2 regions of the Polycladomyces abyssicola genome follow, and region 2 is predicted to be linked to the other one. Evidence: predicted binding sites of a transcription regulator. Region 2 holds the regulator's gene; the other holds the start of a gene.

Region 1 (3,419 bases), 470 kb from region 2:
ATCGGTTTGAAGCGATTGTGATTCATCTTCCTCCCGGGACGGAAACTCCGATCCACGATCACGGGAGCTCCATCGGTTGTGTCCGAGTGGTGGCTGGGACATTGGAAAACAGGGTGTTTACGTTGAAGCCGGGCGATACCGAACCGGTGTTGTCTTCAACCGGACGCCATCTGCCGGGGGAATATGTTGTGATTGGTCCTGGATTGATTCATGCCATGTGCAACGCAGGAGAGGAACCGATGATCTCATTTCACGTGTATACCCCATTGGAAAACACGAAGCAGTATCCGTAACGGGGTTCTTTCAGCCTGATTTCTGTCTCACGTATCCGACAGGTGCATCGCTCAACGTGCGAAACCAAGCAGTGATTTTCCTCATATTCTAAAGTAAAATGAGAATAATCTCGCGATTGCCAATTGATATTGGGGAGAGGTGGATGAGGGTGGAAGGCCCTGTCATGCAGGAACATGCCATCAAGAAAACGCGTTGGCCGCTGTGGATCGGGGTGGCCGCTTTAGCCGTCGCCGTCCTGATCGCCCTGGGGGTTGCGGTCAATGGATTGATCAGCGACGCATCCTCGTTTTTGGAGATGGAGCCGGGAGTGAAGCTGGCCAACGAGGTGGATGCCCACACACTGAAGACCCTGCAGCAGCGTCACCTGTTGCAACAGGGGGAAGAGTTGATCGCATATTATGACCGCTCATTGGATATGGATGATTCGGAAATCGCCCTGCTCACCTCCAACCGCCTGGTGTATGATCAACATGGTCGGATCACAGCCGTGCCTCTCACGGAGATCCGGGATATCACTTTTGGGCAATATTCGGACATCGACGGCAAATGGCAACGCATCGAAGTGAAATATCGGGATTTTCACCGTATGAAGGTCGAATTTGCGCCGTTGGAAGGCGGGGATGTGTTTTATCGGGCGCTCAAGGATGTGTGGCAGGCGAAAAAGCTGCAGTCGGCATCTGATGGAAAGGGAGGAGATGGACGATGAGTTGGACTGTGAGACCAATCGGAATTGTCCATTCCCCGATCAGTGAAGCAAGGGACGAAAATTGGGGATGCGTGGAGTCAGACATCGAGCTGTTCTCCCCATATGACCGAGGATTGAAGGGGTTGGAGGAATTTTCGCATCTATTGGTGGTCTTTTGGCTTCACCAGGCCGACTTTCATCCTGAACGGGACTTGATTCGCCGTCCACAGGGAAGAGCGGACATGCCGGATACGGGCATTTTTGCCCAGCGGGCCAAACATCGGCCCAATCCGATCGGGATCACCACGGTCTCCATCCTGGAAGTGGGGGACAACCGCGTCCGGGTGCGCGGGTTAGATGCGATTGACGGAACGCCGGTGCTGGATCTGAAACCGTTTGTACCCGCTTTTGATCAGGTGGAGGATGCCCGCACACCGGAATGGTTGGACAGATTGATGAAGGCATACTTTTGAGAAATGGGGTCAATGGAATAAGCGGCCGATCATGGACAACAGCATAACCAGGGCGATGACCATGCATAACCAGAATAATCTCCGTTCGTGTAGATCCCATTGGCTTTTCATAAGGACCTCCAGTCAACATAGTTCCCTGTTATTTTGTTCTAAACAGAAAAAAGAAAAGCCTCCCGAAGGAGGTCTACAAGAGATAGTGGTTTTTTGGGCGCGTAACCGGACGCGCCCTGTGGATTGATGCCGGTCATTTTGAGGAAGGTAAACTGGTGATCACGTGGTCGATCAGTCCATATTCTTTTGCTTCCTCGGCCGTCATGAAGTAATCGCGGTCCGTGTCCTGTTCGATTTTTTCCAGGGGTTGGCCGGTACGTTCCGCAAGAATCTGGTTGATTCGATCCCGCATTCTCAAAATGCGTTTGGCGCGGATTTCGATATCGGTCGCTTGCCCTTCGGCTCCGCCCAGCGGCTGGTGAATCATCACTTCGCTGTTGGGCAAGGCATACCGCTTGCCTTTGGTGCCTGCCGCCAAAAGGAATGCCCCCATTGAAGCGGCCATCCCGATGCAGATCGTTTGGATGTCCGCTTTGACATACTGCATCGTGTCATAGATGGCCATACCGGCAGTGATAGAGCCGCCCGGCGAGTTGATGTACAAATGGATGTCCTTATCCGGATCTTCGGCATCCAGGAACAACAGTTGGGCCACAACCAAGTTGGCCACTGCGTCATTGATCGGACTGCCCAGAAAGATGATCCGGTCTTTCAAAAGCCGGGAGTAGATATCGTAGGAACGTTCACCGCGGTTGGTTTGCTCAACAACAATCGGAATCAGGTTCATCCGTTGCTTCCTCCCTCATCGGTATGTTTCTCATTTCCATCATACTCCAAAGAACATCAAAGGTCAATAAAGGTCAAACAATCCTGTTCGTGAACATAAAAAGAAAAAGCAGCCGCATTCGGCTGCTTTGGTTTGGCGCGCCTACCAGGATTCGAACCTGGGCACCTGGTTCCGGAGACCAGCGCTCTATCCCCTGAGCTATAGGCGCATGTGCGAATCCATCGAGTGACAGCATACATTATATCGCAGGGTGTGGAATTTGACAAGACCCTCGGATGATTTCGCAATTTTCCAGCCTTAGCGGTGAATTTGGTTATTTCTCCATCTCTATTGAAAAAACGCAACTACCTCACGATATGTTACAATAAAAAGGAGAAAATGACCGACACACCATAGGACGTGTCTGATGAATCCAAGAGCTGGGTAAGCGGTGTCAGTGTATGGACCAGACACGAGTCGAATTTAACATCAAGTTATCGGTATTTGGCATATGATGTAACACGCGGAGGTGAGAATGAATGGCGCTGTCCATGGGTTACGGTTTGGTGCAGGAACAACGCATGAAATTGACGATGACGCCGGAGTTGCGCCAAGCGATTGAGATTCTGCAATACTCCGCGACGGATCTATTACATTATATCCAGGAACAATTGATTGAAAACCCGGTATTGGAAATCGACGAGACAGAAGAACGCGGCACCGAGGAGAAAAACAATTGGGACGTACAGGACCTGCGTGCGTGGGCACAGTATCTGAAAGCGCGGACGGGAAGTGTGGATCGCGAAGCAAAGGGAAATGAAACGGACCCGATCGCTCGGATTGCCTCCCCGGAACAAACGCTGACCGAGGTACTGGAAACGCAGTTGCGGTATTTGGCTCTGTCACCGATGGAACGGAAAGTGTGTACCTATCTGGTCGGCAATTTGGACGAAAAAGGGTATCTGGATATATCTCCTGATTATGTTTGTAAGCGCTTTAATATCGATGAAGACAAGGTGGAGGCTTGCCTGCGGGTGATTCATTCGCTCGATCCCGCCGGAGTCGGAGCGCGTTCGTTGGCTGAGTGTCTGCGTATCCAACTGGAACGGGACGAGGAACCAGATCCCATCGCATTGAAAATTGTCGAGTC
Region 2 (3,419 bases):
TTATCGCCAGTAACGGGATTTTACCCTATGTGAAAGGCGTATTGACGGCATTTGAGCTACTGCCGCTGTTTTCCGGCATCTATACTGCGGGTGAATACCAGACCCGTGAAAAAAAGGATCTCGTTCGCATTTTGATGAACGAACATGGGGTGACGGGCGGATATATGGTGGGTGACCGCAGTTCGGACGTGGAAGCCGGTCTGGCCAATGGTCTGACGGTCATTGGATGCCGATATGCCGGTTTTCCCAATTTCAGCGGAGAAAGTGAGCTGGATGGGGCGCATGTGGTAATCGATTCGTTCCCATCTTTATTGAACGTGATAAAAAGCGTGTCTGACCAAAGGTAAATGGGAGAAGCTCGTTAACGTCCGAAAACGATGACGGAATTCAGGGAGGATGAGGAGGGAAAACAGATGGAGAATATATGGTCGATTTCCATCGGGGAAGCCACATTACGGTTATTTTTAGCGGTGGTTTTGGGTGGTTTAATCGGGTGGGAGAGAGAACACAACAACCATCCCGCCGGTTTTCGAACACATATTTTGGTGAGTTTGGGATCGGCGCTGATCATGCTGTTGTCCATCTACGGTTTTTCGGAGTTTGTATATGAGCCCAATGTCAGGACCGATCCGGCACGGTTGGCGGCTCAGGTCGTCAGCGGAATCGGGTTTCTGGGAGCAGGTACGATTTTGCGTCACGGATTTTCGGTGACGGGACTCACCACTGCCGCCTCGTTGTGGGTGGTTTCCGGCATCGGGTTGTCGGCGGGTGCGGGTTTTTATTACCCTGCCATATTGACTACCGCACTGGCGCTGATCAGTTTGGAATTGTTGAATCGGGTGGAACATCTCCTGTTCGTCTCCCGGCGTCAAAAAACGTTGCGCATCCGAGTGAAGGACAGGCCGGGTACATTGGGGGATTTGGCGACGATCTTGGCGCAGTTCGGTGCCAGCATCCGCAGAGTCTCCATTGAAGAGGAGGACCCTGATGAAGAGATGATCGATATTGTGTTTACGATTCGGATGCCGGAAAAATTCCCGGAAAGCGACTTGATTGAAAAATTGAGGCAAGTGGAAGGTGTGATGGCGGTTATCTCCGGGTAATTCAGTAAGTGAGGCGGTATGAAATGCTGGAGATCAAGAAAAAATGAGAAGGACGGCTGTATCCCTCTTGGCGAACAAATGGGAATGAATTATAATAAAGTCAGAAGGTCAAAGTTAGTCAAAGTCAGCAGGAGGTTGTCCGATGAGATGTATCACGGACATCATCGAACATCATCTGAAGAAAATTCTCAATGAAAGCCCGACGGGGATGATTGAGATAAAAAGGAGCGAACTGGCTCACCTGTTTCAATGTGTGCCGTCGCAGATCAACTATGTGATCAGTACCCGTTTTACTTTGGAAAAAGGGTACGTGGTGGAGAGCAAACGGGGCGGTGGGGGTTTTATCCGCATTCGCAAAGTGAAACACGCTTCCAAACGTACCTATTTCGATGTGTTGCTTAAGCAGATCGGTCAGTCGATCCATCAGGCGGCTGCCGAAGACGTGATCGACCGTCTGCGGGATGACGGCATCATCACGGAGCGGGAAGCCAAGTTGATGCGCAAATCGGTGTCCCGCGAAGTGTTAACATTACCCGTCAACGTTCGGGACCAGGTGCGGGCTGGTTTGATGCGGGCGTGGGTTGCGATTTTACTGGCGGACAAAGGAGAGTGACGCCGATGCTTTGTCAAGAGTGCGGAAAACGGCCGGCGACACTTCATTACACCAAAATCGTCAACGGCGAGAAAACGGAATTTCATCTCTGCGAAGTTTGTGCCCAAGAAAAAGGGGAACAGATCCCCATGATGGAAAACGGGTTTTCCATTCATCAACTGTTGTCCGGACTGCTCAACTTCGATGCTCCTTACACGGAAGGTGAGCAGGCGAAGCAGACGGTGCAGTCCGGTGCGCTCCGCTGTCCCACGTGTGGATTGACCTACACGCAATTCAGCAAGATCGGACGGTTGGGATGTAGTGATTGTTACCAAGCATTCGGGGAGCGACTGATTCCGCTGTTTCGTCGGGTTCACGGCAGTACTAACCACCGTGGTAAAGTCCCGGAACGAACGGGGGGACGGTTGAAGATTCGGCGGGAAATCGAACAGCTTAAGGAACAGCTAAAGCAGTGCGTTGCCCGGGAAGCATTCGAGGAAGCTGCCCGACTGCGTGACCGGATCCGCGCCCTGCAGAGGAAACTGGAAGGCTGAAAGGGAGGGAGAAAGTTGTCGCTTCAACGCTTTATCCAAAGCGCGATGAGCGAGTGGATGCGAGGCGGAGGGCCCCAATCCGACATCGTGATCAGCTCCCGCGTTCGCATCGCACGAAATTTGGCCGGACTTCCCTTCCCGATGCTGGCGACCGCATCCCAGTCAGAAGAAGTGGTACGGCGAGTAGAAGAAGCATTTCAGGAAGAGAAGGAACAGCCGTATTTTCGAGACGCGGAATTAATCCGGATGGACACGTTGAATGACTTGCAGAAGCGTGTGTTAGTGGAAAAGCATTTGATCAGCCCTCATCTGGCGGAAGAGTCCCGCCATGGTGCAGTGATTTTAAGCGGGAATGAAGCGGTCAGCATCATGGTCAACGAAGAGGATCATCTGCGGATACAGTGCCTGTTCCCGGGATTTCAGCTGAAGCAAGCCTGGAAGTTGGCCGATCATATCGATGATACGCTGGAACGTCATCTGTCTTACGCATTTGACGAACAATGCGGGTTTTTGACCAGCTGTCCCACCAATGTGGGCACGGCCATTCGGGCATCGGTGATGTTGCATCTGCCCGCGTTGGCCATAACCCAGCAGTTGAACCGTCTGTTCCCGGCGATTACGCAAGTCGGGTTGGCCGTTCGCGGGATCTATGGTGAGGGGAGCGAAGCGCTGGGTAACCTGTACCAGGTGTCCAACCAAGTTACATTGGGGCAGGAAGAAGAAGAGATCATCGATAATTTGGTCAGTGTGGTCGGTCAGATCATCGACCAGGAGCAATCGGCCCGCCGGCGGTTACTCGAATCTTCCCCGATTCAGCTGGAAGATCGGGTGCACCGGTCCTACGGCATTCTGGCCCATGCCAGGGTGATGGATTCCAAGGAGGCAATGCAACGGCTGTCCGATGTTCGGTTGGGCATCGACCTGGGGTTGATCAAAGGTGTTTCGGCCACGGTGCTGAATGAATTGATGGTAATGACCCAACCCGGATTTTTGCAGCAATATGCCGGTCAGCGTTTGGACCCTGGCGAACGGGACATCCGCCGGGCGGTGTTGATCCGCGAGCGTTTGGCATTCGAACACGACGACGAAAACTAAAGTGAGGTGGATGAACGATGATGTTTGGCCGATTTACGGAACGCGCACAAAAAGTGTTGGCATTGGCACAGGAGG

What was found. Region 2 encodes CtsR, which represses protease genes until heat stress. Its sites were predicted from a motif close to ATGGTCAATAAAGGTCAAACA; they were not measured.
Region 1: a site for CtsR is predicted at 2,350-2,370, ahead of clpP (ATP-dependent Clp endopeptidase proteolytic subunit ClpP). Genes of this name have one in related genera too.

What each region holds. Positions count from the first base shown of each region.
Region 1 is NZ_AP024601.1:2,877,737-2,881,155, reverse strand. It holds gene KI215_RS14350 (cysteine dioxygenase) at 1-293, shown strand, start outside; gene KI215_RS14345 (hypothetical protein) at 437-1,000, shown strand; gene tsaA (tRNA (N6-threonylcarbamoyladenosine(37)-N6)-methyltransferase TrmO) at 997-1,452, shown strand; gene clpP (ATP-dependent Clp endopeptidase proteolytic subunit ClpP) at 1,697-2,290, opposite strand; tRNA gene KI215_RS14330 (tRNA-Arg) at 2,424-2,498, opposite strand; gene rpoN (RNA polymerase factor sigma-54) at 2,809-3,419, shown strand, end outside.
Region 2 is NZ_AP024601.1:149,155-152,573, forward strand. It holds gene KI215_RS00730 (HAD family hydrolase) at 1-347, shown strand, start outside; gene KI215_RS00735 (MgtC/SapB family protein) at 414-1,103, shown strand; gene KI215_RS00740 (CtsR family transcriptional regulator) at 1,246-1,716, shown strand; gene KI215_RS00745 (protein-arginine kinase activator protein McsA) at 1,722-2,249, shown strand; gene KI215_RS00750 (protein-arginine kinase McsB) at 2,265-3,344, shown strand; gene clpC (ATP-dependent Clp protease ATP-binding subunit) at 3,362-3,419, shown strand, end outside.